DNA from 3 places in the Pigmentiphaga litoralis genome. Region 2 is predicted to be linked to each of the others. Evidence: predicted binding sites of a transcription regulator. Region 2 holds the regulator's gene; each other region holds the start of a gene.
The links. Region 2 encodes LexA, which represses DNA repair genes until DNA is damaged. Its sites were predicted from a motif close to ACTGTATNNNNATACAGT; they were not measured.
Positions count from the first base shown of each region.

Region 1: a site for LexA is predicted at 2,418-2,435, ahead of HD883_RS20035 (DUF4007 family protein). Genes of this name have one in related genera too.
Region 3: a site for LexA is predicted at 6,994-7,011, ahead of imuA (translesion DNA synthesis-associated protein ImuA). Genes of this name have one in related genera too.

Region 1 is NZ_JACCBP010000001.1:4,405,377-4,415,731, forward strand. Features, by position in the region: gene HD883_RS20030 (protein kinase domain-containing protein) at 1-1,088, opposite strand, end outside; gene HD883_RS20035 (DUF4007 family protein) at 2,540-3,463, shown strand; gene HD883_RS20040 (ATP-binding protein) at 3,456-6,761, shown strand; gene HD883_RS20045 (phosphoadenosine phosphosulfate reductase family protein) at 6,754-7,593, shown strand; gene HD883_RS20050 (LysR family transcriptional regulator) at 7,683-8,570, opposite strand; gene HD883_RS20055 (Bug family tripartite tricarboxylate transporter substrate binding protein) at 8,676-9,686, shown strand; gene HD883_RS20060 (Ldh family oxidoreductase) at 9,780-10,355, shown strand, end outside.
Region 2 is NZ_JACCBP010000001.1:1,052,886-1,063,240, forward strand. Features, by position in the region: gene HD883_RS04625 (hypothetical protein) at 1-258, shown strand, start outside; gene HD883_RS04630 (inorganic phosphate transporter) at 376-1,383, opposite strand; gene HD883_RS04635 (DUF47 domain-containing protein) at 1,397-2,023, opposite strand; gene HD883_RS04640 (replicative DNA helicase) at 2,173-3,540, opposite strand; gene HD883_RS04645 (M20/M25/M40 family metallo-hydrolase) at 3,780-5,042, shown strand; gene rplI (50S ribosomal protein L9) at 5,167-5,619, opposite strand; gene rpsR (30S ribosomal protein S18) at 5,636-5,911, opposite strand; gene priB (primosomal replication protein N) at 5,930-6,277, opposite strand; gene rpsF (30S ribosomal protein S6) at 6,330-6,701, opposite strand; gene lexA (transcriptional repressor LexA) at 7,292-7,936, shown strand; gene HD883_RS04675 (hypothetical protein) at 7,950-8,891, shown strand; gene HD883_RS04680 (FdhF/YdeP family oxidoreductase) at 9,156-10,355, shown strand, end outside.
Region 3 is NZ_JACCBP010000001.1:1,237,162-1,247,516, reverse strand. Features, by position in the region: gene HD883_RS05540 (TauD/TfdA dioxygenase family protein) at 1-618, shown strand, start outside; gene HD883_RS05535 (MgtC/SapB family protein) at 814-1,344, shown strand; gene HD883_RS05530 (error-prone DNA polymerase) at 1,419-4,580, opposite strand; gene HD883_RS05525 (Y-family DNA polymerase) at 4,577-6,043, opposite strand; gene imuA (translesion DNA synthesis-associated protein ImuA) at 5,976-6,800, opposite strand; gene HD883_RS05515 (NADPH-dependent FMN reductase) at 7,169-7,726, shown strand; gene HD883_RS05510 (DUF1176 domain-containing protein) at 7,755-9,071, shown strand; gene HD883_RS05505 (oxygenase MpaB family protein) at 9,211-10,137, shown strand; gene HD883_RS05500 (diguanylate cyclase domain-containing protein) at 10,116-10,355, opposite strand, start outside.

The DNA.
Region 1 (10,355 bases), 3.4 Mb from region 2:
CCGAGCACCGACAAGTCAGCGCCAGGATCGAAGGCTAAATCGAAATCAGTTAGTTGGGCGTGACCGTCTGCACCAAGAAGTATACTTCGCGGTTGGACGTTGCGATGAATGAGACTAGCTGTCGATTCATGAACACAATCCAGGGCCTGTGCTATATCGCTAACGACCGCGGCCGCACGACGCCAGTCGAGCCGACCCTGTTCTGCCAGTAAATCATCGAGCGAGTGCGTGTCTGTCCAATCTGACACTTCAACGATGAGCTTGCGGTCGTTCGGGTGTGCGGCAACCGGTCGAATGCAAGGGTGATGGGGCAGGGCTGCGGCTGCCTTCAAGCTGCGGATCTGAATCTCTGCAGTCGCCGCGTCTTTGCTCAATTCACCAAATACGCGTAAACGATAGAGACGGTTGTCGAAGTTGGGGTTTCGCTCGGCGACATAGGTGATGTAGTTGGGCGCGGATCCACGGTCTTCCCTGATGCGGTAGCCAGGAATTTGGTCTTCGTAGCTGACACTAACCGCTTGCTTGTCTTTATTGAGCTGATCTATTAAACGGTGGAGTTGACTGTCGGTGAGCACGCGGTCAAGCTCCTCTCGAGAATGCAAGCGTCGCTTAAGGTACTGCGCGAGCTCGTCGATGCCGTCCAGCGTGATAAGGCCACCGTTCAAGTTCGCCTGGCCAGCCGATGAAGCACCGTCGACATTAGCTTTCTGATTCGTCAGAGCAACAACAGACTGAACGAATGGCAGTTTGTGTTCGGGAACACCGCTCAGTACGTGCTGGATATAGCTTTTGAAGACCTTGCACTTGCGGTTGTTGACGACATGCGGGCTGTCGACGAAGTTGCTGCCACGACGCCATTTCGGTTCTCCCACCATGATCTCGCCAAACCAGTCTTTAAGCTCGACAACGGCGATAAATGACCTAGTGACCACAATTGCGTCGCACTCGACATACAGAGCTCTTGACCTATCGTACAACTCGATATTCGGGTAAACGATAATATCAGTCGTCTTCGGCAACGCTTGTTCAAGAAAATCGAATACTTTCCGTTCCGTTTCGTGCTGACAGTGGCTGAAATCGTGGATCACTGGATTGACTCCGTTACCGCTCATCGGAGTCGCGTGCGCGCGAGACCAATTGCAGTGAGATAAGCATAAATGAGTGTCGGGCTGCGGCCCAAACCTTACAGATAGAACCGCGGTTAGACCGTCGCGGTACGCCGTGCATCACAGCTTGCATCCGAGCGCTAATAGAAACGCTCTTTGAGCGATAAAAACAGGGACAAACCGCAAAGATGGCGGGCCTGATGCGTAAGTTGTCTTCAGCAAGCACAGTCGTCCAAAACCTGCACGTAGTAGGCTCGGGCAGTAGGCGAGCGAATGGTTCATACCATTCGTACGGCAAACAGCGCGCCATTGCCTATGCTCACCGCCGAGCCAGCAAACATTGCTTAGGTCGTTTCGAAGTAGATCAATGGAAAATTGGTCGCCGCGGTCCTGCCTTTCCTATGCGCCCACCTCATTGCAGAACTTCAGGTGAACGTTTCAATTTTTCTACTGCGAAGAAGTGGCTGCAAGTTAGCGGGTGTCGCCAAAGCGAGACTTTCGTTCTGCGGAAATCCGCTTACAATTAGCAATATTACGATAAATTTCTGAAAGACTGAATCTCCAGCTGACTAATTTGTTGTACTCGCTGTACGAGCGGAACAACAGCATTAATGGCCAATGAGCTATAGGTGTACACGTCGCATTGGTTGGTGTGGATTTTGAGAGGTCGCCGCAACAAGGGATGCCGCTTGTTGTAGGTTGAATGTGCTGCCGGGTCAAAGGCTAAGCACTGAGCGGAAACGCTATGAGCGCAGCATTCGGCCGTGAGACGTAAAGCGCTGGTTGAACAGACGCTACGCCTTTCTGCGTTTGATAGCGCGGCGGTGTTAGTCGCCCGCTCCACGCTATCCCACTTGCGACGCTGGCTAACTAGGCGGACAAGCGGTGTGCGACAGCGACACAAATAATTACTCTAGCTAAATACGGTTTTTGGTCTTTCAAGTAGGCCCACTGGGGCCAGTCGGGTTTGGGATGAAAAAGACGTCTTGCGTTTTTCATCTCTACCAGTGTTTTGCTGAACATCCGAACAATTTTTTCGGCTTGAAATCTCGTGCGTTGACTGTCCTAAAAGCTACGGTCACGCCGATTTGATTCGCATTTCTACGGATTTTTTATGACCTTGCAATGTAGAAATTGGATCGTCGTCCCGCCGTGCAGATGCCCTGTAGTGAATTGGACAGCGAAGGAGTAGCATGTGGCTATCGCAGCTGGGATGAGATAGTCGAGCGTTATAAACCTCTGTTGCTAGGCAGCGTTAGTGCCCCCTATCACTCGTTCTACTGTCGGCTAAGCGTTCCACTAATCGAACTCACTGTAAATACATACAGGTACCTAAGGACGAGCTACAATCAATTCAATCAGACTGGCGCTTGTCTCCAGTCCGCATGTGAAGTGACTGGATTAGCTCTCCAGTTCAACAAATGATTCGAACTATGGCCTATAACGAACCGCAAATCGAAGCCCACTTTTCTGGGCACGAAACCTTTCCGCTTCGTCAGATGTGGTTGAAGAAGGCTTTTGACTGCGCCGATTCGCGATGGACCGTTTCTAAAGAGACATTTTCTGATGAGAAGGCTATCGCCACCTTTGGCGTTGGTCGAAACATGGTCTCATCCATCAAACATTGGGCGCTCGCTTGTGAAGTGATGCGTGAAGAAGCTTCGAAGAAAAACTTCGTCATCAACGACGTTGCGCGCAAAATTTATGTGGATGATGGTTACGACCCGTATTCGCAGTACCCAACGACGGCGTGGTATGCACATTGGTGTCTCGCTGGGCGTGGAACTCGTTCGAGTACATGGTTTTGGCTTTTTAATGTCCTGAATGTGCAGACCTTCACGCGCGACGAGATCATGCCAACGTTGGCGAGGTTTGCTCAGTCGATCTCTGCGGGTAAAAAAAACCTATCTCATGCGACGCTTGCACGTGACCTGGAAACTTGCGTTCGAGGATACGCGCCGCGCTCGGCCTCTAGTTCAGTTGAGGAGGCGGCTGAGCCTATGCTCGCCGAATTGGGGCTGATCCAAGAAGAACGCAGAGGCGTCTATTCGTTCCGCCGTGGTCCGAAGTCCTCCCTTGCCGACGCCTTCTTTGCTTGGGCTCTTATTGATTTTTGGGACCGATATCATCCCGGCGAAACTTCTTTAACCTTTGAGTCCATTGCTTATGGACTAGGTTCGCCCGGCCGGGTATTTAAGCTAGATGAAGAGTCGATCGCAGAGCGCCTTTTTGGACTGTCGAGTCTAACGGAAGGTAGATTGAATTGGTCGGACACTTCGGGACTGCGTCAAATCTACCGGCGCGAATTAGATGTCGGCAATTTCAAGCGGGCCATGATGGAAAAGTCGTATGAGTAAAGCCCTGGAAATGCAAGTAGGCCAAGCAGTTCAGATTGCCCGCCATTATCGCCGTTCTGTGCGCATTGATGCGGATATTGGGCGGGCTGACGCACTCGATGGATATGTGCTAACCAACACCGCTTGCAACGCGCTGTCTATTATGTGTCGGCAAGTCAATGGATCTAAAGATCGTGCGTTTACATGGACGGGACCTTACGGTGGCGGCAAGTCGTCCTTGGCCGTCGTTCTGGCATCTGCATTGTCGGCGAATAGTGGGGTACGTACACGCGCGACCGCAATTCTTGCCAACGAAGTGCCGGGCTTTGCTAAGGCTTTTCCGGTTTCCTCCAAGGGATGGCTCATTCTGCCGGTCGTCGGTAAGCGTGCCAGCATCGCTGTCGAGGTCGCAAAAGCTTTAGACAAAGCTCTTCCTTGTTCGGCAGCGCATGAAGCAAGCCAAGTGACAACGACACTCGTTAGCTTGGCTGAAGAAGGTCGTTTCGATGGTGTGCTGTTACTCGTAGATGAGATGGGCAAATTCTTAGAAGCTGCCGCGGCCGGTGGTGAGGATATCCATTTCTTCCAGGACCTTGCAGAGAAGGCAGGACACTGCAAAGGCAAGCTCGTCATTGTCGGCTTATTGCACCAGTCATTCCGCCAATATGCCTCTCGGTTAGGCATTGAAGCACGCGAGGAATGGGCGAAAATTCAGGGGCGGTATGGCGATATTTCCTTTGTTGGCTCCGGGGACGAGGTTGTGCAACTGATCGGCAACGCGATCGAGTGCCACATCAAGCATCCTCTAAGTGTTGATACCGCTCGTACCATCGCAGCAGCAATCGCCAATCGCCGTCCTAGCGTTGGTGAGGGCATGACCCAACTGCTCGATCAGTGTTGGCCGCTGCATCCGATCACAGCTGCCTTGCTCGGCCCTGCTTCTCGTCGGCAGTTTGGCCAGAATGAGCGCAGCGTTTTCGGTTTTTTGTCTTCGCTCGAACCGCATGGTTTCCAAGATTTCTTGCAGACGTGGGATAGGAGGGCCGCATACGGTCCCGATCGTCACTGGGATTATTTGAGAGCGAACCTTGAGCATGCGATTTTGGCGTCTCCGGATGGCCATCGCTGGGCACAAGCAGTTGAAGCAGTCGAGCGCGCCGAGGCCAAGGGTGCTGACGTTGTTGAGTTGGCGCTGGCCAAGGTTCTTGCTTTAATCGATATCTTCCGTGGAACATCTGGATTGCTGGCGACTGAGGACGTGCTGCGCACTGCCATCCCGGGAACGCCTGAGAAAAAAGTACTTGCGGCACTCGAAAAACTGAGCCATTGGCGCGTTGCGGTCTTTAGGAAGCACATCGCCTCGTGGACCGTGTTTGAGGGCAGCGACTTTGATATAGACCAAGCGGTTGCAAAGGCGCGTTCTAGCTTTGTGGGTGTCGATACCGCCGTCTTGACCGGGATGGCAAATTTGCATCCTGTAGTCGCCAAACAGCACTATCATCAGACAGGCTCGTTTCGGTGGATGGGCGTTTCCCTGCATACCTTGCAAGAAGCCGAGCGCCTTGCCGAAAACTATACCGGCGAGGGGGGAGAGTTTGGGCGTTTTGCCTTGGTGCTACCCGACCGTCAATCGGTCCAGCAAGACGGGATAGCGAAACTCGCCGCTTTGGAGAAAGACGGAGACAAGGCTGTAGTATTTGGAGTGCCGCCTAACTACCAGCTTATTGCGGACCTCGGGGCAGAACTATTATCGCTGCGAATCGTCGAAGAAACGAGCCCCGAACTCGATGGCGACTCGGTGGCAAGGCGTGAAGTAGCGGCTCGACTGTTGGCCGTCAAAGGCGCGCTTGAAGAGTCGTTGCGCGAAGCGGTTGCAAAGGCTCAATGGGTACTTGGAGAGAAGGCTGAAAGAGTAAAAAGTCTTGCCGCGCTGACCTCTGATATGGCGAACACACGATTCGCGGAGGGCCCGAAGGTCTGGAGTGAGCTGATCAATCGAGACGTGTTGTCCACCAACAGCGTTAAAGCTCGACGCGATCTCATGCACCGAATGGTCAACAATGGCGACCAACAACATCTAGGCATTGAAGGCTTCCCCGCTGAACGCGGTTTATATGAAACAGTTTTGTCTGAGCCGGGACTGCACGGAGCAGTCGGCGAAAATGCCTGGGGTTTTAAGGCCCCCCTTCCAAACGACAAAGCGTGCATGTACGGCCTTTGGAATGCGACTAAACAGTTAATTGTTGATGGCGGCATCAAGGGGCTTACGGCTACCGAGATCTATGATACTTGGGGTAAAGCACCGCATGGCGTCAAAGCTGGCTTAATGCCGGTCTTGCTACTTGTGTTCGCGCTAACTCATTCCGATCATATCGCTGTTTACCGCGACGGCATGTTCGAGCCAAAATTGACCGATGTCGATGCAGATGAACTTCTGCAAGATGCGCGCCGCTTTAATTTGCGTTGGGTCGACAAAGACAGTAATCATGCCGTCGCTCTTAAATCGATCGCGGCAGCGCTGAATGCCTGTGGTTTCCCGCCTGCTGGGCACTCGCCTCTCGACGTTTCACGTGGTCTTGTCAAACTGGTGTTTACTTTGCCGGCTTGGGCCAAACGCACCCACAACGTGTCGAAACAAGCAAAGTCGGTGCGCGATATTTTGCTGCGTGCAAGTGATCCCAACCGTCTTCTGATGATTGATCTGCCAACGACGCTCGGCGTCCCAATGATCGAGGTTGGGCCAATGATCGAGCTGCTGTTGAAGGAGCTGCTCGATGCGTATCCGCAGATGCTCCAGCGGGTCGATAGGGCAATGGCCGAGGCGCTCGATACAAACGAAGGTGAGGACTTAGAACTGCGCGAACGCGCAGCGCCAATTTCGAAGCTGGGCGCCGATCTTCGTCTCCAAAGTTTTGCATCTCGTTTGATGAAGCGAGACGGCTCCCTCGAGGCGATCGAGGGCATTCTGAGCTTGGCGGCGAACAAGCCGCCACGTGACTGGACCGATCTCGACATCGACAGTGCTTTATTGGCCGTCTCCGATCTGGCGCTGGCCTTCCGCCGGGCGGAAGCCCTTGTAAATGTTCAAGGCCGTGCACTCGGCCGCGAAGCGATCTCCGTGGTGGTGGGAACCGGCGGCGTCTCCGTGGTGATAACTAAGACCTTTGAATTGGCGAGCCGCGACAAGCGAGTCGTCGAAGAGGCCGCATTGGACGTGCTCAGCCGTCTTGAGAAACTGGGACTGAAGGGCGACCTGCTGTTCGCCGCGTTGGCCAAGGCCAGTTCGGCCTTGTACGAAAAGGAATTGAACAATGGCTGAACGCCATGTATTGGGTTTGTCAGGCGGGCGTGATAGCGCTGCACTGGCGGTGCACGTGCGGCAGACCATGCCCGAGGTGGAGTTCGAGTACTTCTTCACCGACACCGGCAAGGAGCTACCCGAGGTATATGAGTTCCTGGGTCGTCTCGAGGGCTATCTCGGTAAGCCAATTCTCAGACTGAACCCGCGGCGCGACTTTGATTTTTGGCTGCGTGAGTACGGTAATTTCTTGCCTTCGCCCCAAACGCGGTGGTGCACGCGGCAGCTGAAACTCGCACCGTTCGAGCAGTATGTGCGGCCAATGCTTGCGGCAGGCGATAATGTGTTTTCGTATGTCGCGATTCGCTCCGACGAGGACTACCGCGAGGGGTATTCCGCAAAGCAGGCCAATCTCAAGGTTTTACTCCCATTCCGCGAGGCCGGCATAGACAAGCCAGGTGTCATCGAGATTCTGGAATCCTCGGGCGTGGGTATGCCTAGGTACTATGATTGGCGTAGCCGATCGGGTTGCACGTTTTGCTTCTTCCAGCAGAAGATCGAATGGGTGCGCCTGCGCGAACTGCATCCCGACGCGTATGAGGAAGCTAAGAGCTACGAAAAGACCGCTCTGGACAGTGGTTCGCCGTTCACGTGGACGCAAGGCGAGGCCTTGACCGAGCTTGAAAAGCCGGCACGAGTCATACAGATCAAGAAGGACTACGAAGTTCGCTTAGAACGAGAGAAGGCCCGTCGTCCCGTGAATCCCTTGCGCCAATGGGACGAACCGATCGACATCGATGATTTGTATGGCGAGGACGAGGGCGGCGGATCGTGCAACATTTGCCACAAGTAGCAGCGAAGCAGGCGTACGTTTTGCGGGGTTCGAAGGCGATCCGCAACGCGATCGGGTATTAGCGCGGCAACAGGATCAGCTGCCATACATCACCGCCGCATCTCCACCAACAAATCAAACAACAACTGCGCGACCGGGCTCAATGCCCGCCCGCGCCGGTGTATCAGCCCGATCTCGCGGCTGACGTCCGGATTCACCAAGGGCACGGTCGCCAGCGTGGCATGCCCCTTGGGCGGCATGGCCAGTTGCGGCACGACGCCGATTCCCACCCCTGCCTCGACCAGACTCACCAGCGCCGGCACGTGCTGCACTTCGCAGAACCATCTGGGCCGATGCGGGCTGTTGGCGAGCGCCTGGTCCACCAGAAAACGGTTGCCGCTGCCTTGCGCCAGGCTGATGAAGTCGTGGCCGGTCAGGTCGGCCCAGGACAGCTTGCGTTTGCGCGCTAGCGGATGGTCGGCGCGCAGGGCCACGACGAACGATTCGCGCAACAAGGAATGGAAGTCGATATCGGCATCTTGTGTGCCGATGTACGTCAGTCCGAAGTCGGCTTCGCCACGCGCGACGGCGGTCAGGATGACTGATGACGATTCGTCGATGACGCGGATGCGGATGCGGGGGTAGCGCGCGTGATATTGGCGGATGACGTCGGGCAGGAAGTAGGCGACGGCGGAAGGGACGCAGGCGATGGTGACTTCGCCCGAGATTTTTTCGGCGACGTCTTGTACGCCGAGCAGGGCCGTCTCCAGCTCGTTCAGCACGTTGCGTGCTTTGGGGACGAAGCCGCGGCCGATGGTGGTGAGTTCGACGCGCCGGGTGGTGCGTTGGAACAGCTTTACGCCCAGGGCATCTTCCAGTTTGTCCACGCGGCGGGAGAGCGCGGATTGGGACAGATGCATGGCGTCGGACGCGGCCCGAAAGCTGCCCAGGTCCGCCACGGCAAGATAGGCCCGCAAATCGGCGAGATCGAAATTCACGCGTTTTGCACAAGAGTTGATCGAATCTTTGCACTTTACAGCATATTCGACCGTCCCGAGAATGACTGCACAAACCGATTCGACCGGTGCTTTCTGGAGACGACAGTGCAAGTTTCAACCGTGACGGCCAGCCATGGCCGCATTCCTTTCTGGTGCGTGGCGACGGCGATCACCGCCGCCGCCATCGGCGTGTCGGCGCCGTCTGTTGCGCAGACGTGGCAGCCGAGCCGCCCCATCCGTTTGCTGGTGCCGTATGCGCCGGGCGGCAGTTCCGACGTGATCGCCCGGGCCATTGCGACCGAGATGGCGAAGGGGCTGGGCAAGGCCGTGGTCGTGGAGAACAAGGGCGGCGGGCAGGGCACGATCGCGACGCAGGAAGTGGCGCGGGCACGGCCCGATGGCTACACGTTGCTGCTGGGCCATGTGGGCACGTTTGCCGTGAACCCGGCGACGATGCCCAACCTGAGCTATGACGTGAACAAGGACTTTGCGCCGATCACGTTGCTGGCGCGATTGCCGATGGTGTTTGCCGTCGCCAGTGGCACGCCGGCGAACACGTTGGCGGAATTCGTGACGCTGGCCAAGTCCAAGCCGGGGGCGCTCAACTATGGGTCCGCGGGCAATGGCAGCGCGGGGCATCTGGCATTTGAAATGTTGAAGACCGCCGCGGGGGTTGACGTGACGCACGTGCCGTACAAGGGCACGGGGGCGCAGATTGCCGATCTGCTGGCGGGGCACATCGATGCCGCGGCGGCGGGCACGCCCGGGCTGTTGCCCCACGTGCAGGCGCAAAAGATCCGTCTGATTGCGGTCGGGTCGGCCAAACGTTTGCCGGTGCTGCCTGACCTGCCCACCGTGGCGGAACTGGGCTATCCGGGCTTTGAAAGTTCGCAATGGTTCGGGCTGCTTGCGCCTGCCAATACGCCGCCCGAGGTGATCACGCGCCTGAACGCAGAAGCGCTGAAGGCGCTGCGGTCGGACGCGGTTCAGCACCGGCTGGAACACGATTCGAGCGAGACGATGGGGCAGGGCCCCGCCGAATTCGCCACTTTCATCAAAACGGAAGGCGAGCGCTGGGCCAAGGTGGTCCAGGCCGCGCGCCTGCAAGCCAACTGACGCTGCCGCGTCTTTCCAGGGAAGTCGGCCTGGCCACGCGGCACGCTGCGACGCCCACGACGCCCTGTCACCTATCGATCATCAGGAAATGCCATGACTCCGCAAACGAACGCCGCGACGGCGATGTCTGAACACGACCTTATTTCCCTGGGCACGCGTGCCTTCCAGGGCCTTGGCCTGCCGCAGGCGGACGCCGAAGACGTGGCCAAGGTGCTGGTGCTTGCCGATCTGTTCGGCCTCAGCACGCATGGCTTGAGCCGCATCGAATCGTACGGCGACCGGCTGAAGGTGGGCGGCATCAATCCCACCGCGCAGGTCAGCGTGAACGCCGTGGCGTCGGCCATCCGATTGGTTGACGGTGACAACGGTGTGGGCCCGCTGGTGGGCATGCATGCCCTGCGGGCGGCCATGGAGGCGGCCAAGGCGTGCGGCGTGGGCGTGGCGTTTGCCCGCGGCAGCAACCATTTTGGGCCGATCTCGCCGTATTCCTTGATCGCGGCCGAGGCCGGTTTTGCCAGCATCATCGGCAGCAATGCCACCACGACCATTGCGCCGTGGGGCGGCAGCGATGCGCGCCTGGGCAATAGTCCCATCGGCTTTGGCGTGCCCAACCCGGGCGGTCAACCCTTCCTGCTCGACATGGCCATGAGCGTGGTGGCCCGCGCCAAG
Region 2 (10,355 bases):
CTGACGGCGGCGGCGCTGCAGTTCCGCGCCAGCCGCCACCGTCCGGCCGACCGGGTCGCGTGGCGGTGGATGGGATCCTTCGTGCTGCTGGGTGCGGTCTGGCTGGCCGGCGCCCTGATCACCGGCGCGTTCTACGGCGTGCAGTTGCGGGCCGGATGGGTCACGGCGGCAGTGCTGGTCTACGCCGGCGTAGCCGCGGGCCTGCTGCGGCAATATGTGGTGCCCCCCAAGCGGCGCACGGGTCCGGCCAGCGTGTAGCCAAGGTAAAAAAAAGGCGGCGTTCTTGCGAACACCGCCTTTTTTACGCCACGCATCAAACCCGTTGGGCGGGCCGGCTGCCACGAACGGGGCTGCTGCCCTGGATCATCGCCGTCCTTAGAACAGCGCTTTGCCTACCCACCACGCCCCGGCGGCCACCAATGCCGAGGCCGGAATGGTCAGGATCCACGCCCACACGATATTGCCGGCCAATCCCCAGCGCACGGCGCTGAATTTGCGGGTCGTGCCCACGCCAACAATGGCGCCGGTGATCGTATGCGTCGTCGACACTGGAATGCCCAGGATCGCGGCCAGGAACAGGGTCAGCGCCCCGCCCGACTCGGCGCAAAAGCCGCCCACGGGCTTGAGCTTGGTGATCTTCTGACCCATGGTCTTCACGATCCGCCAGCCGCCGAACATCGTGCCGAGGGCAATCGCGACATAACAGCTGATGACGACCCACGCCGGGACTTCTTCGCGGGCGCCCGGCACGTTGGCGGCGATCAGCAGCAGCCAGATGATGCCGATCGTCTTTTGCGCGTCATTGCCGCCGTGGCCCAGGCTGTACAACCCGGCCGACACCAGCTGCAGGCGGCGGAACCACTTGTCGACCTTCAAGGGTTTGACCCCCACCATCAGCCACGACACGATCAGCATCAGCAGACCGCCCAGGAAGAATCCCAGCAAGGGCGAGATCACGATAAAGGCGACCACGTAGAGGATTTCCGAGCCCGCCAATGCGGCCGGGCCGGCGCTGGCCAGACCGGCGCCCACGATGCCGCCAATCAACGCGTGCGACGACGACGAGGGGATGCCGAAGTACCAGGTGATCACGTTCCATGCGATCGCGCCGATCAGCGCGGCAAAGATCACGTAATGGTCGACCAGACCCGGATCGATGATGCCCTTCCCGACCGTCGCCGCCACCTTCAGGTGAAAGATGAACAGCGCCAGGAAGTTGAAGAACGCGGCAAACGCCACCGCGTGGTGAGGCTTGAGCACGCCGGTCGACACAACCGTGGCAATCGAGTTGGCGGCATCATGAAACCCGTTCATGAAGTCGAAAATCAGCGCCAATCCGACCAGCAATACCAGCGTGGTGAGACTGATGTGGAGCGTATCCATGGTCTCGATCGCCTCAGGCGTTCTCGAGGACGATGCCCTCAATCAGGTTCGCGACGTCTTCGCAGCGGTCAGTGATCTCTTCCAGCGTTTCGTACACCGCCTTCATCTTGATCAGCTGGCGGGTATCGGCTTCGTCACGGAACAGGCGTCCCATGCCGCGGCGCATGACCCGATCCGCATCCGATTCCAGGCGATCGATCTCGCCGCAGATCTTCATGATGCTTTCGGTATCCGTCAGGTCGTGCATCAGGCTCACGACCATGAAGATGCGGTCGCAGCACTGCACGCCGATGTCGGCCAGCGCGCAGGCGTCGGGGGTGACGCTGCGCACGTCGTACAAGGTGATGCACTGCCCCACGTCTTCCATCAGGTCGAGGATGTCGTCCATGGTGGTGATGAGCGTGTGGATCTGGTCACGATCGAGCGGCGTGATGAAGGTCTTGTGCAACAGATCGACCGTGTCGTGCGTGATCTTGTCGGCTTTCTTTTCCAGCGTCTCGATATTCTTGATACGAACGTCGGCGTCTTTCAGATTGGCCAACAGCGCAACGAGTTCACGGCTGCCCTGTTTGCACAGATCGGCGTGGGCCACGAACATATCGAAAAAACGTGCCTCTTTAGGCATGAAGCGTGCAAACATCGCGTCCTCTCATTGCGCCATATGACAGATATGTGACGCGTTTAAAACCGGGCGCAGTTTAGCAGAGCTTCATGCCGGGGCTGGCAGCAAAATGCGTGTTTCTTCCTACGCGCCCCGGGCAATGCCATCGCGCGCGCCGGGTCGCACGCCTAGTATTGCGCTGCCGAGAAGTTCTGGAACTTGGTGTACTGCCCCTGCCAGGTCAGCCGCACCGTGCCGATCGGGCCATTCCGCTGCTTGCCGATGATGATTTCGGCGGTGCCCTTGTCGGGCGTGTCGGGGTTGTAGACCTCGTCGCGATAAATGAACAGAATCACGTCCGCATCCTGCTCGATAGCGCCCGATTCCCGCAGGTCACTCATCACCGGGCGTTTGTTCGGACGCTGTTCCAGGCTTCGGTTCAGCTGCGACAGCGCGATCAGCGGGCAGCCCAGCTCCTTGGCCAGACCCTTCAGCGACCGGCTGATTTCCGAAATTTCGGTGGCGCGGTTTTCGCCGCCGGTATTGCCCGACATCAGCTGCAGGTAGTCGATGATGATCAGCCCCAGCGTGCCGCACTGGCGCGCCAGGCGGCGCGCGCGGGCGCGCACTTCCATCGACGTCAGCGCAGGCGTCTCGTCAATGTAGAGCTGCGTATCCTGCATCTTGGTGATGGCATGGGTCAGGTTCGGCCAGTCCTCGTCCAGCAGCTTGCCGGTCCGCAGGCGGTGCTGGTCCAGGTAGCCGATGGATCCCAGTACCCGCATCGCGAGCTGCGACGCGCCCATTTCCATCGAGAACACGGCGACCGGCAATCCCTGGTCCACCGCCACGTTTTCGCCAATGTTGATCGAAAACGCCGTCTTGCCCATGGACGGGCGGCCCGCGACGATGATCAGGTCGCCGGCCTGCAGGCCCGACGTCATCTTGTCCAGATCCGAAAACCCGGTAGAGATACCCGTCACGTCGGACGTGCTGTCGCGGTGGTACAGCTCGTCGATCCGCTCGACCACCTTGGTCAGCAACGGTTGCAGTTCCTGCCAGCCGCCTGCGCCACGGGCGCCCTCTTCCGCGATCTGGAAGATCTTGGATTCGGCTTCGTCCAGCAGCTGCCGGGTGTCCTTGCCTTGCGGATTGAAAGCGCCCGACGAGATGTCGTCCGCCACGGTCACCAGCTTGCGCAGCACCGACCGGTCACGAACGATTTCGCCATAACGGCGGATGTTCGCAGCCGACGGCGTGTTCTGCGCCAGCGAATTCAGGTAGGCCAGACCGCCGGCGTCCTCTGCCTTGCCGGACGTCTGCAAGGATTCGTAGACAGTGATGACGTCGGCCGGCCGGGCCAGCGCGATCAGCCGCGCAATGTGCTGGTAAATGATGCGGTGGTCGAAACGATAGAAGTCTTCTTCTTTCACCACATCGGCAATACGGTCCCACGCGGCATTGTCCAGCAGCAGGCCGCCCAAAACGGACTGTTCCGCCTCGACGGAATGCGGGGGAATGCGTAGGTTTTCAATCTGGGGATCTGGAGCGTTCATTCAGGAGGCACAACCTTGACATCGAACTCGGCCTGCGATTCGGCCTTGAAGGTCGACAGTGTACCCGCCCCCCTGGCAGACCGGACAAACCCGCGCAGGGCAACGCCGGATAGGCTGGCGGGTTCGGGCGGGGGTATCGTTGCTGCGAATCCTCGCGGCCAATGCGAAGATACTTACCCGGCAGAAAGGTGGGGATCCTTGCGTTGATGCCTGCGTTGGCACCTGATGAGGCTTTTGATATGACGCTTACCCTTGATCCGACGTGCGCAGGCCTGATCGGCTTCATCGATCGCCATCATCCGGAGCAGATCGCCTTTCTGAAGGCGCTGGTCCAGGTCCCGTCCGACAATCCGCCGGGCGATTGCCAGCCCCATGGCGAGGCGGCCCGGGCCCGGCTGGAATCGCTCGGGCTTGCGGTCGAGACCCACCCGGTACCTGCCGATGCGCTGGCCGCGGTCGGCATGCAATCGGCGGTGAACCTGATCGTGCGCCGCACCTTCGGCCAGGGCGGACCCACCATTGCGTTGAACGCGCACGGCGACGTGGTGCCGCCCGGCCAGGGATGGACCCACGACCCCTACGGGGGCGACATCGTCACCCCACCCGAAGGCGCCGCCATGGTCGGCCGGGGGGTGGCGGTATCCAAGTCGGACTTTGCCACCTACACCTGGGCGCTGCTGGCCCTGATCGACGCCGAATCCCGCGGGGCGCCGTTCAACGGCACGGTGGAACTGCACTTTACCTACGACGAAGAAACCGGGGGTGAAGTCGGCCCCAAGTGGTTGCTGGACCAGGGCCTGACCCGGCCGGACTACGCCATCGCGGCCGGATTCGCTTACGGGATCACATCGGCCCACAACGGGTGCCTGCACCTGGAAGTCGAAGTCATCGGCAAGCAGGCGCACGCGGCCATGCCCCACACTGGCATCGACGCACTGGAAGGCGCCACGCACGTGCTGCAGGCGTTGTACGCCTACCGGCGGCAACTGGCAGGGCAACGGTCCCGCGTGCCCGGCATTGACTGCGCGACCCTGAACGTGGGCCTGATCCACGGCGGCATCAACACCAATGTCGTGCCCGACCGGGTCACGATGCGGATCGACCGGCGGATGATTCCCGAAGAGGCCGGGTTCGATGCCGAAGGCGAATTGCGCCGCATCATTGAAGACGCCGTCGAGTCCGCGCCCGGCATCCAAGTCACGATCCGGCGGATCTTGCTGGCCGAACCCCTGATTGAACTGCCCGCCGCCGCGCCGTTGATCGCGGCGCTGAAGGCCCGGGCAGCGCAGGTCATGAACGTGGCCGTGCCGGTGCATGGCGCGCCGCTCTACACCGATGCCCGCCACTACGCCGCCCGGGGCATTCCGACCGTGCTGTACGGCGCGGGCCCCCGGACGCTGATGGAAGCCCGTGGACATAACACCGACGAGAACCTGCGCCTGGAAGACCTGCGCAAGGCAACTTGCGTGCTTGCGCTGACGCTGGCGGATCTGATGGGGTGATGCGGATCGTGACGTTCGTTGCGGACGAAAAAATACCGGCCCTGAAGCCGGTATTTTTCAATGCATGAAGCCGGGCGGCGTCAGCAGAAACTGCCGCAGACGCCCGTTTCCGTAGGCAGGCCGATCAGCCTTCGCCCGACACGATGACGGTGACGTTGGCCGCCACGTCGGTGTGCAGAGCGACTTCGACCGGGAACTCGCCAATGGTCTTCAGCGGGCCGTTGGGCAGGCGAACCATGCCCTTTTCCACGCTGGGGAAACCATTCTGCTGCAGGGCTTGCGCCACGTCAGCATTGGTGACCGAACCGAACAGACGGCCGTCAACACCAGCTTTCTGCGAGATACGGACGGTCTGGCCTTCCAGGTTGGTGCCTACCGATTGCGCGGCGGCCAGCTTTTCGGCTTGCGCCTTTTCCAGTTCAGCGCGCTTGGCTTCGAATTCAGCCAGAGCGACTTGCGTGGCACGCTTGGCTTTCTTTTGCGGGATCAGGAAGTTACGGGCATAGCCGTTCTTGACCTTGACCACATCGCCCAGACCGCCGAGGTTGATGACTTTTTCAAGCAAGATGATTTGCATAATGTGCTCCCGCCAATCAGCTGTTGTGGTTGTCGGTGTAGGCCAGCAGCGCAAGGAAACGCGCACGCTTGATGGCCGTATCCAGCTGACGCTGGTAGTGCGCCTTCGTACCCGTCAAACGAGCAGGAATGATCTTGCCGTTTTCCTGGATGAAGTCGCGCAGCACGTCGACATCTTTGTAATCGATCTGGTCAACACCCGCTGCCGAGAAGCGGCAGAACTTGCGACGCTTGAACAGCGGGTTTTGTTGACCAAACTTCTTCTTTTCTTTCCGTTTGCCAAATGCGGCCATGATGTACCCCTTGGGTATTCAATCCGTTTCATTACCAGAGACCGGCGTTGCGGCAGCCGGGTCAGTCGCGCTGTGCGCCACCGTGACCGCCTGCTGAATGTGCAACCTCAGTCTGCTTGACCCTTTCCGGGTCGCTGCCAGAAATCCCTGGATCTGCATCCGCTTGCCGAGCGCCGTGCGTTCGAGCGAGCGGGCCAGATCGCCAATGGCCAGTGCGCTGACGGTCATGTCGACGCGGCGTGCTCTGCCGCCCTCCATGACTTCGGATTCATGCGCAAGCATCAGTTCCAGCACCGGAATCCCGGCGGGGGTGTACCTGAGAGGCTTGCACTCGACGACTTCCGCCGTCAGTTGAACCCGGTTCAACGCGTTGCCCAGGGAATGGACATCGACCTGTGTTCCGGTGTGGAACCTGCGCTCAAGCCTCGGCTTGGGCGGGTTCGGAAGAAACCTTGCGAGCCTCTTCGCGCTCGACGATCTTCATCATCGGCGACGGAGCGGTTTCAGCTTTCTTCAGCTTCACGACCAGGTGACGCAGCACGGCGTCGTTGTAGCGGAAAGCGTGTTCAAGTTCGTCGAGCGTAGCTTGATTGCACTCGATGTTCATGCACACGTAGTGCGCCTTCACGAGCTTCTGGATCGGGTATGCCAGTTGGCGGCGGCCCCAATCTTCCAGGCGGTGAATGACGCCTTCTTGGCCGGTAATCAGCGTCTTGTAACGCTCGACCATGGCCGGAACCTGTTCGCTCTGGTCCGGGTGAACAATAAATACCACTTCGTAGTGACGCATCGAAGCTCCTTGTGGATACCCTTCTTTCGAAGAGAGTTAGTCCGCCAGCGTCTGTAGGCGGACAAGGGTTAAATCCGATCCATGGTTGACCGATCTTCAAGCTTCGAAGATCGATAACGCAGACACTTTGCGGGATCGGAGCGGCGCATCTGGGCGCCGACGGTGGCGCGGGATCATCGATCCGCGCCAAAAAAAAGGTAGTGCTGAATGCTGCGGGTGCTGAATGCTACGGGTGCTTGTTGCTGCCCGCGCTCAATGCTTTGCGCTAGACAGAAAACCGCTTGCACAAAAGTTAGCCAATGATTATCACTGACCCGCGGCAAGAAAGCAAGAGACGCGTGGCAGGACAGCGAAACCTGCGCGAGACAGGGGCCGCCCGCCCGCCTGGTTGTTGCGCCGCCGGCTCGGGCCGGACGGTTCAGCCCAGCTTTTGCTTGCGCAAAGCGAAACACTGTATAAAAATACAGCTACTGGATAAACGTACAGAGCAGCGTCGGTCTTCCAGCTTCACCGCTAGCCAGTACCGTCAGTCAGCAACGTCAGTCAGTACCGCTAGTCCTTACCGCTACAGCGGCCTTTGCGGAGCAACCATGCCCAAGCTTACTGCCCGTCAGCAAGAAATTCTCGACCTGATCCGTCAGGCCATCCGCCTTACCGGTTTCCCGCCCACCCGTGCCGAAATCGCCAAGCAGCTGGGCTTTCGTTCGCCCAACGCCGCCGAAGAACACCTGAAAGCCCTGGCACGCAAGGGCGTGATCGAACTCGCGGCGGGTACGTCGCGCGGCATCCGGCTGGTCAACGAACCCGTCGCGGAACCGCTTGCCTTGCCCGCGGCGCTTGCCCAACTGATGTTGCCCCTGGTCGGACGTGTCGCGGCAGGTAGCCCGATTCTTGCCGCCGAACATATCGACAAGAGCATAGGCGTCGACGAAGCCCTCTTTTCGATGCGTCCGGATTACCTCCTGAAAGTGCGCGGGCTCAGCATGCGTGACGCCGGCATCCTGGAAGGCGATCTGCTCGCCGTCAAGAAAACGACCGAGGCCCGCGACGGCCAGATCATCGTGGCCCGCCTGGGCGACGAGGTGACCGTCAAACGCCTCAAACACACCTCCGCGGGCCTGCAACTGCTGCCTGAAAACCCCGACTTCCAGCCTATCGAAGTCAGCCGGGACCGCGACGATTTTGCTGTGGAAGGCATTGCCGTCGGTCTCATCCGCGCCGGCATCCTCCACTAACCGGAGATTGACCATGACCGTGACTCGCCCTGGCATACACAGCGGCTTTGCAACGCTCGACGCCGCCCTGCCCGACGGTGGCTGGCCTGCGGCCGGCGTAACGCAGATCCTGATCCCGCGCAATGGCGCGGGGGAACTGCGCCTGCTGGCACCCTGCCTGCGGCAACTGACGCAAACCGGCCGTACGGTGGCGCTGCTGGTGCCCGCCTACCTGTCGTATGCACCGACGCTGATCCAGTACGGCATCGACCTGAACCATGTCCGCATTGTTCGCAGCGCGTCGCCGCTCGAAGGCATGGCGTCGATCGAAGCCGACCTGCAGGACGCGATCTTCGGCGCAGTCGTGGTCTGGATGCCGCCGTTGGCCGCGGCCGACGCCAACGTCATCCGCACCTTGCAACTCGCGGGTCGTCTGTCGCGCTGCCCGGTCTTCCTGTTCAGCGCAGGTCAGAGTCACGATCAATTGCCTGCCTCGGCCGTGTCGGCCGCGCCATTGCAGCTGCAGGTCAAGTCACCCATTGGCGATACGGTCCACCTGCAGCGGATCGACCCTGCCCGGCCCCACGCGCATCCGGTCATCAGCCTGAGCCTGCCTGCCCCGCAGGTCCGCCTGCGCACGCGGCAAACCCCGCCGGCAAGCGGGATTGCCAAGGCCTTGCTCGCCAACCAGAAGGCTGCCCGTCCGGTGCCTGAAGTCCGTGGGTCACTGCGCACGTCGCTGATCCACATCGCGGCCAATCTTGCTGCGTCGGCAGCATCGGCTGCTGCAGCGGCCGCCGCGTCGACCGCCTCCCTTGCCGCGGCCGAGCCTCTCGCGCAGGCTGCCGGGTCCGGTTCTGGTTCCGGATCGGCCTCCGCGCCCAACCGCAGCCCCTGGCCCTTCAAACAGCGTCGCCGCACGCCCGACACGCCTGCCGTGCCAGGCAAGCCCGGTGTCGGCCGTTTGATGAACTGATCTCGTACGGAACGAGTCAGCACTGAACGAGTCAGCACGGCACGTGTCAGTACTACAGGGCGACCCCGCGGGTCGCTTTTTTTTGGCCCGTTCCTTTGGGCCAGACGGGGCCGCACCGCATGGCCAGACGACATGGCCGCAGGGGAATTTGCCAGTTCTCCCAGCCAATTCGTTAACATGTGAGGTTGCTGGCCATACCGTGCCGCCGGGCTTCTTCCCAGGCATGTGACGTCCGGGCCACGCAGCGCAACTACAGGCACCCTCATGAAAACCCAGAAGATCGAGTTTTATCGCCACCCGGCCGGCGGCTGGGGCGCACTCAAAAGCGTCGCTACCCAATTGTTGGGCCATGGCATTGCGGCCAAGGGCGCGAAGACCATGCTGTCGGCCAATCAGCCCGACGGCTTCGATTGCCCAGGGTGCGCCTGGCCGGACCGCGATCACGCGTCGACCTTCGAGTTCTGTGAAAACGGGGTCAAGGCAGTGGCCGCCGAAGCCACATCGCGCCGCGCAACGGCCGACTTCTTCAGGAAGCATCCCGTCGCGTCGCTGCTGCAGGAAAGCGACTTCTTCCTGGAAGACCAGGGCCGCCTGACCGAGCCGCTGGCCTACGACGCCGCCACGGACACCTACGTGCCGATCAGCTGGGACGATGCCTTTGCCACAATCGGCCGGCACCTGCGTGCCCTGCCCGATCCGGATCAGGCCATCTTCTACACGTCGGGCCGGACCAGCAACGAGGCTGCATTTCTGTATCAGCTGTTCGTGCGCGAATTTGGCACCAACAACTTTCCCGATTGTTCGAACATGTGCCACGAGCCAAGCGGGACCGGCCTGCGGTCCAGCATTGGCGTCGGCAAAGGCACCGTCACGCTAGACGACTTCGAGCGCGCCGACGCCATCTTCATCTTTGGCCAGAACCCGGGCACCAACCATCCGCGCATGCTGGGCGAACTGCGCGACGCCGCCAAACGCGGCGCGCGCATCGTGTCGTTCAATCCCCTGCGTGAACGCGGGCTTGAACGGTTCGCCAACCCGCAAAGCCCGATGGCCATGCTGGGACTCGGCTCCAACTTCATCAGCACCGACTACCACCAGTTGCGGATCGGCGGCGACCTGGCCGCGATCAAAGGCATCATCAAGCATGTGATCGAGGCCGATGACGCGGCTGTGGCTTCCGGTCAACCGCGCGTGCTCGATACCGCGTTCATCGCCGAACATACCAACGGGTTCGACGCGTTCGTGGCCGACGTTCGTGCGGAAAGCTGGGAAACGATCGAAGCGGAAGCGGGCCTGCCCGAGGCCCAGCTGCGCGCCACGGGCGACACCTACATCGCCGCCAAGGCCGTGATCGCGTGCTGGGGCATGGGCATCACGCAGCACAAGCACTCGGTGGCCACGATCCAGATGATCACCAACCTGTTGCTGCTGCGCGGGCACATTGGCCGGCCAGGTGCCGGCGCC
Region 3 (10,355 bases), 180 kb from region 2:
GGTCCGCTCGGCAAGCATGTCGGCAAGAACACGATCAGCAAGACGACGGATAACCCGCTGGTGCGGAAGTTCCATTACGACGAGACGTCCAAGCAGATCTCGGGCGAAAACTTCCATAGCGACCAGTCGTGTGCCGCGATCCCGCCGCTGGGCAGCATGCTGTACAACCACACGGTGCCGCCCGATGGCGGTGGCGACACGATGTTCGCCAGCATGTATGCGGCTTACGAAGCACTGTCGCCGCGCATGAAGGTGTACCTGGAAGGTCTGACAGCTACCCACGACGGTACGCGTGTGTTCGGTCCGGGAACCCCGATCAATTCGCATCCGGTGATCACGCGCCACCCGGTCAGCGGCAAGAAGCTGATCTATGTGAACACCGACTTCACATCGAAGATCAACGAGCTGTCGTCCAAGGAAAGCGACGCGATCCTGAAATTCCTGATCGATCACTGCAACCGCCCGGAGTGGACCTGCCGCTTCCGTTGGCGCAATCATTCGATCGCGTTCTGGGACAACCGCTGCACGCATCACAAGGCGATCTGGGATTACTGGCCCAACGTGCGCTCGGGTTTCCGGGTGCAGGTGGAGGGCACGGCGCCGCCGCTGGCGGGCTGAGGCTTCTCGCCCGGCCTGGGGGTACGAAACGGCGATGCTGCGCACTGCGTGGCATCGCCGTTTTTCATTTGCCACGCCCGGTTACGTCCGCCGCGTGTTTGTGACCTGACATTTACCTGACTTGTCGTAAGCTTCGCGTGACAATCTTATGAACCGGATCGCTGGGGTCGGGGTGCCCGGCAGGAGTGGCAAGGCATGTGGAATGAAATCTGGAACACGACCGTCGCGGAGTTTTCCGACCTGCACGACGTCGCCGAAATGACGCGGGTCTGCGTCAGGCTGCTGGTGGCGATGGTGCTGGGCGGCCTGCTCGGGTATGAACGGGAATTGCGCGGCACGGCGGCGGGGCTGCGCACGCATATGCTGGTGGCCGTGGGCGCCGCGCTGTTCGTGCTGGTGCCGCTGCAGGCGGGGACCCAGCTGGCTGACATGAGTCGCGTGTTGCAGGGCGTGATCGCCGGCATCGGCTTTCTGGGCGCGGGGGCCATCATCAAGCTGGGCGAGCAGCAGGTGCGCGGGGTGACCACGGCGGCCAGCATCTGGGCGACCGCGGCGATCGGTATTGCCGCGGGCATGGGGCGCGAAGCCACCGCCATTCTGAGTACGGTGTTTGCCCTGGTCATCCTGGCTGCCGTCCGCAAAGTGGCGCCCGATAAACGTTCGCCGCCGTTGGTGGAAGTGCCGAACGGCGCGCGCCCCGAGGACCGGTCTAGGCTGATGCCATGACCGGCGCGGCCAGGTCGCCGTCTTGCCGCGTCTGACCAGGGCGCGGGCCGATAACGGACCCGCGTCTATCCAGGCTAATGAAAATTGCGGCTTTCGGTATTGAGCTTGCCAAGCAGCCCCGACAGATCGACCAGCCGTTTCGCCACCAGGCTGCGGACGCCCTGGTGGCTTTGCCAGATGCCATAGACCCCCAACAATGACGACCCCAGCAGTTCCTTGCGCTGGGCGTCCACCAGGCTGGGCCAGACGATCACATTGACCGGCCCGGTTTCATCTTCCAGGGTGACGAAGATGGTGCCGTGGGCCGTGCCCGGCCGCTGGCGCACGGTCACGATGCCTGCGGCGCGGGCCAGCCTGCCGTCGGGGAACTGGTTCAGCCGGTCGGCTGCCATGAACCCGCGGGTGCCCAGATAGCCGCGCAGCAAGGCCAGCGGATGACGGTTCAGCGTCATTCGCAAGGACTGGTAGTCGGCCACGATCTCTTCGGATTCCGTCGGGGCGGGCAGGTCGGGGGCCGGTTCATGGACGCCGGCGTCGCGCAGCAGGCCCCGTTCGGGCACGCTGTCGACCGCTTCCCACAAGGCCGTGCGCCGGTGGCCCGAAAGCGCCTGCAGCGCATTGGCGGCGGCCAGCGCCTGCAGGCTATGCCGGTCCAGCCCGGCCCGGCGGCCCAGGTCGGTGGTGTCGGTGAACATGCGCTGCCGGCGCACATCCACAATGCGCCGGCCCACGGCTTCGGCCAGCCCCTGGATCTGATTGAGCCCGATCCGCACCGACGGCGGCTGCGTGGCGTTGTCGAGTTTGGCGTCCCAGTCGCTGATGCACACATCGACCGGCAGCACCTTGACCCCATGCCGCTTGGCGTCCTGCACCAGCTGGTAAGGGGAATAAAAGCCCATCGGCTGGCTGTTCAACAGCGCGGTCAGAAAGGCTTCGGGTTCATGGCATTTGAGCCACGAACTGACATACGCCAGTTGCGCGAAGCTGGACGCATGCGATTCCGGAAAGCCATATTCGCCAAACCCTTCGATCTGCCGGAAGATGGCCTCGGCAAAGTCCACGTCATACCCATTGCCCAGCATGCCCGCCATGAGTTTGGTGCGGTGCTTTTCGAGCCCGCCCTTGCGCTTCCAGGCTGCCATCGACCGGCGCAGCTGATCGGCTTCACCCGCCGTATAGCCGCCGGCCAGGATCGCGATCTGCATGACCTGTTCCTGGAAGATCGGCACGCCCAGGGTCCGGGCCAGGGCCTGCTCCACCTGCGGGCTGGGGTACTCGATCGGTTCCAGCCCCTGCCGGCGTTTAAGGTAGGGGTGGACCATGCCGCCCTGGATCGGGCCCGGCCGCACAATGGCCACTTCCACCACCAGGTCGTACAGCCGCCGTGGGCGCAGCCGGGGCAGCATGGTCATCTGCGCGCGAGATTCGATCTGGAACACGCCCATGGTGTCGGCGGCGCAGATCATGTCATAGGTGGCCGTGTCGTCGGCCGGGATCTGGTACATCTCGAGCACGCGGCCGCGCTGCTGCGACACCAGGTCGAGCGCGCGGCGGATGACCGTCAGCATGCCCAGCGCCAGCACGTCGACCTTGAGCAGGCCGACCGCATCCAGGTCGTCCTTGTCCCACTGCACCACGCTGCGGTCGGCCATGGTGGCGTTTTCGATCGGCACCAGCCGCGACAGCTTGCCGCGCGACATGACAAAGCCACCCGGGTGCTGCGACAGATGGCGCGGAAAGCCCATCAGCCTTTCCGACAAGGCGCCCCAGCGCTGCGCATGCAGCGATTCCGGATCGAAGCCACATTCCACGAACCGTTTGTTCAGGCCTGCCTTGCCGTCCCACCACTGGTGGGTCTTGGCCACCTGATCGACCACGGCCAGGTCGACGCCCAGCGCCTTGCCGACATCGCGCAACACGCTGCGCGGCCGATAGCTGATGACCACCGCCGTCAGCGCCGCCCGGTCACGTCCGTATTTGGCGTAGATGTACTGGATCACTTCTTCGCGCCGCTGGTGTTCGAAGTCCACGTCGATGTCGGGCGGCTCGGAACGTTCGCGGCTGATGAAGCGTTCGAACAGCAGTTCGCTTTCCATGGGCGAGACGGCCGTGATCCCCAGGCAGAAGCACACCGCCGAGTTGGCGGCCGACCCCCGGCCCTGGCACAGGATGCGGTGATTGCGGGCGAATTTGACGATGTCATACACCGTCAGGAAATAGGCTTCGTAATTGAGTTCGACGATCAGGTCGAGTTCACGCGTGAGCTGCGCCACCAGCTTGGGGGGCAGGGCCGGTCCGAAACGTTCGTGCGCGCCGGCCCAGGTTTCGCGGCGCAGATAGCTGCCGGGCGTTTCGCCGGGCGGCACCACTTCTTCCGGGTATTCGTACTTGAGTTCGTCGAGCGAAAACGTGCAGCTGTCGGCCACCTTCAGGGTTTCGGCCAGCACGTCCGGTTTGTACAGATTGGCAAGGTGCAGACGCGACCGCACGTGCTGCTCGGCATTCTGCGACAGCGCAAAGCCGCAGTCGGCCACCGGTTTGCCGAGCCGGATGGCGCACATCGTGTCGTGCAGGGGCTTGCGGGATCGCACGTGCATTTCGACCTGCCCGGTGGCCACGATGGGCAGGTCGTGCAGGGCGGCGATCTGTTCCACCACGGCGCGATGCCGGGTGTCTTGCGCGCGGTTCAGCAGGCACAGCCCGAGGCGGCAGCGCCCGGGAAACACGGCAGCTACCCACGCGGCCTGGGCCGACAGCGTGTCGGGATCGATGCCGTAGTCGACCGACAGGATGATCTGGCAATCGGGCAGCCCCCGCAGGTGTGCCAGGTCTGGCGGAGGCGACGTGAAGTCGTTGGCAATAACCAGGTAGCTGCCCTTGTCGGCGCGCGTGCGGGCCAGGGTGATCAGTTCGCACAGGTTGCCGTAGCCATTGCGGTTCTGGGCCAGCGCCACCAGCGACAACGCGGGCGTGCCGTCGGGCTTGGTCAGGGTGAACTGGCTGCCGACGATGAGCTTGATCGGTGTTTCGGGATCCTTGGCCTGCACATGCGCGCGCACGACACCGGCAAGCGAACATTCGTCGGTCACTGCCAATGCCGAATAGCCCAGGGCAGCCGCGCGCATGACCAGTTCTTCGGGGTGCGAGGCGCCGCGCAGGAACGAGAAATTCGACAGGCTCTGCAGCTCGGCATAGGCCGGCAGCATGGGCGTGAACAAGGAGGCCTGCGCGCTCATGCGAACAACCCGTGCAGGAACCAGCGGATGTCGTCGTCGACCCGTTCGCGGTAGATCCAGTAGCGGACCTGGTTATCGGATTCGGCAATGAAGTAGTCGCGCGAAGCCGGGGCGTCGTCCCACCAGCCGGTTTCGAGCCGGTCGGGACCGCGCAGCATCTTCAGGCGTGACCCGTACACGGGCCGGTGCTGCTGCATGACCAATGCAATCGGTTGTTCGAGCAGCCAGAAGGGCCGGTCGGCAGCAGGCGCCACGGGCGCCGGCCTGGCCTTGGGCTGCGGCGCCGGCTGCCAGCCATTGGCGATTTCCGGCCGGTGATCCGCCTTGGGCAGCGGCTGCAGTACCTTGTCGGCACCCAGGCGCGCCGTCAGCAATTCCAATAGCCGGTTGTGATCGGCGGGCGTGCCGCCCGGCTCGGGAAACAAGGATTCGGACGGCAGGGTACGCGCCGCGACGTCGGGCGCCGACAGGGTGACCGCGATCACGGGCGCCGTCAGCACCAGCTGCGCCAGTTTTTCTTTCAGCAGCCGCACCAGATGTTCGGGATGCCAGGCGGGTTCGGCCAGCGAGATCTGCAGCAGGGTCGGCGGGATGGCATGCCGGCCCCGTTCATGATCCAGGGCAAGTTCTATTCGCGCCACCGCCAGGTGCTGCGCGACCAGCCACCCCGTCATCTGCTGGATCAGGCGATGGGCAACGAACAGCACCGCATCGGCATGGTCGATCCGTTCGATCAGTTCCAGCTTGGCCTGGAAGGTGGAGGGCGCCACGACCCAGTCGAACAGTTCGGGCGCCGCGCCCATGGCCCGATCCAGCGCCACGCTGATGTCCTTGCCGCAGCGGCGTTGCAGGCCGGCCCGCGGCAATTTGGCCAGTGCACCCAGGGTGCGGCAGCCGATGCCTTCCAGCCAGTCCAGATGCGGCCGGGCGGGCGGCAGAAGGTGGCACGACAGGCCGTCCATGCGTCTGGCCAGGGACGGTTGGCGCAGCATGCGTCGATGGCCGCGGCGCGGCGCGCGCGCCATGAGCCAGGCCCCCTGCGCGGTGGGCGCCATGCCCAGCTGCGCATGGAAACCCAGCAGCGCCATGGACTGCCGGATGCGCCGGCAGATGCCCCGCGGCCCGCCAAAGGCGAGCAGGCTGGCGCTGACATCGAGCAGCAGGCTGTCGTCGGCGGCCATGGCCACTTCGGGGGTGTACTGCAGCAGGCACAAGGCGATGTCGTTCAGGGCCGACGCTTCGCGCACCGGGTCGCGGTCGAGCAGCGTGGCTTCGGGCGCGATCGTGGACACGCCGCCCCGGCGCATGCCGGGACGCACCCCCATGGCGGCGGCGGACGGCGTCATGGCGCGCACCTTGTCGTGGTCGAGGATCACCTGCCCGTGGGCAGGCGACTCAGACCAGCTCGGGCACAACACGTCGAGGCTGAGGCGCGTCAGGTACACGCTGATCCACAAGCGCATCGTCGGACTCGATAGAGGATGTGACCGGCAGGCCAGGGACCGCCGGGGTGGCCGCCGTTGCAAGAACCGGGGTGGCAGGAACCGGGGTGGCAGGAACCGTGGCCGGCGCCTTGACGCCGAAGCTGGGCGCGCCCAGAGTCACGAACAGGGGCCGGTCGTGGCTGGGGCCGCGGCGCTTGACGATGTCGATCCGCACCTGATCCCCCGCGGGTTGCAGCAGCAGGCGCAAGGGAGAGGGCGACGCGTCCTGGGCGACCTTGGCGGGGCGGAACAGAAAGAAGAGGGTGTCGGCGGACTGGGCGGCCAGGTGCAGGCGGCGCAGCGATTCGGGACGGATCTGCGGTTGCCAATAGAGCAGGGCGCCGCAACTGCCGTTCTTGAGCACCTGTTCGGCCGCCCACAAGGCATCGGCCGTGCGGTCGGGCTTGAGCCACAGCAATTGCGACGACGACAGCCCCCACGCGCTCCAGCTGGCGACCTGGGGAATGAAGGGCGGCTGCAGCAGCACAATGCGCCGCTGCGGCGGCAGGGTATTGAGCACCGGCTGCAGCAGCCGCAGTTCGCCAATGCCCGGTTGCGAAACGAGCAGGTCGACCAGGGTACCCATGGGCCAGCCGCCGCCCGGCAGTTCGGCCGACAGGGCGTCATGCCCGGTGGGCAGGCAGGGCTGCCCGGACCGCGCCAGTTGCGAACCGCGCCACAAGGACGGGTGCAGGCTTTCGGGGGACGGCGCCGCGGGCGACGGCGCGGGCTGCAACGGCGCGGGCTGCGGCGGTGCTGCCTGCACCGAGGCCGGCTGTCCCTGAGGCGATTGCGGCGCAGGCGTGAGCGGTAACTGCAACGATGGCGACGCTGCGGCAGGCCGCAAGGCAGCCCCCCGGCTGGAGGCACCCGGGCGGACGGACGGCGGGTGTGCAAGAATCTGCATGACGGGCTCCAACCAAGAAAAGACTGTACAAATATACAGTGTTTCGCGGCGGGCCGGCAATGTGGTTCTGTAAGAGATGCTCAAGCCTGAGTCCGTTTGTTATCGGTGCCTTGCCATCCTTTCGCCAGGGTGCATGAGGTTGCTAAGATGCGTTGCGCCCCCTGATTCCCTACCTTCCCAATGTCTGGAGATCCCAAATGACCCTCAACGTCGCCGTTCTTGTCGGCAGCCTGCGCAAAGGCTCCTACACCCGCATGCTGGCCCACGCCCTGGCTGACGTGGCTCCAGACACCCTGAAGCTGTCCATTGTCGAGATCGGCGATTTGCCGCTCTACAACGAAGACCTGGACGGCGATGCGGCGCCCGCGGCATGGACCCGGTTCCGCAAGGAAGTGCAGGCAGCCGACGCCGTCATGTTCCTGACGCCGGAATACAACCGCTCGGTGCCGGCCGCGCTCAAGAACGCCATCGACGTGGGCTCGCGGCCTTACGGCGGCAGTTCCTGGAGTGGCCGTCCGGGCGCCGTGATCAGCTGCTCGCCGGGCGGCATCGGCGGCTTCGGCGCCAACCACCATCTGCGCCAGTCGCTGGTCTTTCTGGACGTGCCCGTCATGCAGCAACCCGAAGCCTACCTGGGCGGCGTCAACAAGTTCTTTGACGACCAGGGCAAGGTCACCAACGAAGACACCCGCAAGTTCCTGACGACGATCATGACAACCTTCGCCAAGTGGGCCGAGACCAACCGCAAGCGTTGAGTCGTCGGCGCTGACAGGGGGAGACCGCATGATCCGATCCGAAACCGTGCACGGCAGGCTGGGCGCAGGCCTGGCCGGCCTGGCGCTCAGCGTCGGCCTGGCCGATGCGTCCGCCCAGGCGCCGCCTGCGCCGGCCGTCCCCCTGTACCAGGAATCCAAGGACTGGATCCTGGCATGCGACAACACCCGGTTCTGCGAAGCCAAGGGTTTCAGCGACGCCGAGTCGGCCGCCATGCGGATCTCGCGCGGCGCAGGCCCGACGGGCACCCTGACCGTCGAGATCGATGTACCAGATACCGCCGAATCGCCCGATGTCACGGCCTTCCGGCTTGACGGACGGCGGCTCGACCTGAAAACCATTGCCTGGGCGCCCGATGACGCGACCGGCCTGGGCCAGGCCACCCTGGTCACGGCCGACGACGATTCCGCCTACCGCCTGCTGCGCCGCATCCGCGATGGGCGGGTGCTCAGTTTGGGCGACACCCGAAGCGCGCCCGCCGTGCCCTTGCATGGTCTGTCCACCGCGCTCAAGGTCATGGACGACGTCCAGTCCCGCTCCGGCAACGAAACGGCCTTGACCCAGCCGGGCCATGGCGGCGCCGCGGCGCTGGCCGCCGCACCCGCCGCGCCCGCCCTGCGCGGTGCGCCACCGCCGCCCGCCATTCCCGCTGCCGAGGCGCGAGCGTTGGCCGCCGGTGTCCGCCAGGCCATGCGCGGCGGCGACGCGCTGGCCGCCTGCGATGCCCGCGCGCCCAGCGACATTGCCGTCGCACTGACCAGTACCGAAGCCCTGGTGATGGCGGAATGCGCCCGCGCGTCCTACCAGAGCAGCTACGTGGTCTTTCGTGTGCCGCGCGCCGACCCGGCTGCGGCGCAGGTGGTGACGCTGGCCCTGCCACCCGGTCTCGAAGCCGGGGCGCCAGCGCGTTCGCCAGCACCGTCTGTCGTAATGGCTGGGCCTGCTTCCGGGGGGGCATCTCCATCCGGGGCTGCCTCGTCTTCTGGCGCTGCACCTTCCTCAACTAACGCAGCCAGGACAGGCAACACAGCCGCCGGCGCCACCCTGCAACTGGCCAACGCGACCTCCGACCGGATGCAGGCGGTCCCCGTCGCCCTGGCTCCCACGGCGTCCGCCGACCCGGTAGGCCGCATGACCGAGCCTACCTACAACCCCCGCACCGCCACGCTGGCATCCGTATCGAAAGGGCGGGGACTGGCCGATTGCGGCATTCGTGCCGAATGGCGGTTCGACGGGCAGGAATTCATGCCGTCGGCGTATCGCCAGCAGATCCGCTGCGGCGGCGGCGCGCCCGGAGACTGGCCGACACTGTGGCGTACCCGGTGATCTGAGTCCGCCACGGCCGCCTGTCTGCGTTGCCTGGCCGACGCTGCCAGTCCCCTTAGCCCGAGGCCTGACCCGTTCCCCGACGCCTGACTCGTTGCCCGACGCCTGACCCGTTTCCGACCTCATCTTCCGACCCGTCATGCTCTATTTGCCCCCACCTGTCCGGCGGCGTGTCGAATCCCTGGCCGCCAATCTGCTGCAACCGTCCGACGGCCCGCAGGTCGATTTTGCGGCGCCAGCGGGCGAACCCGCACTGGTCACCCCGGACTCGGTCTCGTGGCAGGTTTTCAAGAACCCCGCCACGCTGTTCATCGGCGGCGTAGCGGCGGTGATCCTGGAACTGGCGGAACCCCGGGTGCGCACGGGAGTGTGGGAACACACTTCCTTCCGTCAGCAGCCGATGGCGCGCCTGCAACGCACCGGACTGGCCGCCATGATGACCGTCTACGGCGCCCGCACGCAGACCGAAAAAATGATCGCCCACGTAGTGCGCCTGCACGGCGCGGTCCAGGGCGTCACGCCCGCTGGCACGCCTTACCGGGCCACCGATACCGACCTGCTCGACTGGGTGCAGGCCACGGCCAGCTTCGGGTTCCTGAATGCGTACCACGTGTATGCGCGGGCACTCACTCCCGGCGATCGCGATCGTTTCTATGCTGAAGGCGCTGCGGCCGCAAGACTCTATGGCGCCACGGGCGCGCCGATGTCGGAGGCCGAGCAGCAGGCGCAATTCGCCGCCATGGCGCCGCGCCTGGAAGCTTCCCCCATCGTGCAGGAATTCCTCACCATCATTGCGCGGGTGCCGGTGCTGCCGACGCCCTTGCGACGCCTGCAGTCCGTGATGGTGCGCGCCGCGATCGACCTCGTGCCGGCAACCATCCGGCAGACCTTGCAGCTGGAATCGACCGGTGGGCTCACGGCTGGGCAACGGTGGCTGGTGACCCGCGCCGCCCGGGCCGCGGATCGCCTGCCCTTACGCTCCGGCCCCGCTGTGCAGTCCTGCCGGCGCCTGGGCCTGCCCGACGACTATCTGTACCGCCGCCGTCAGGCCCGCAGCGCCCCATAGGCCGGTCCGAACCGGTACTGGCTGGTGCCGCTGCGTTTCGCTTCGTACATGGCAATGTCGGCCGTGCGCAGCAGGCTGGACGGGGATGCGTCGCTACCCGCTTCATAAATGGCAATGCCTGCGCTGGCGCTCATGTTGATCTGATGCGCGCCCAGCACGATAGGCACGCCCAGGGCCGACAGCAACGTGCCGGCCAGCGCGCTCAGGTTCTCCTTGTC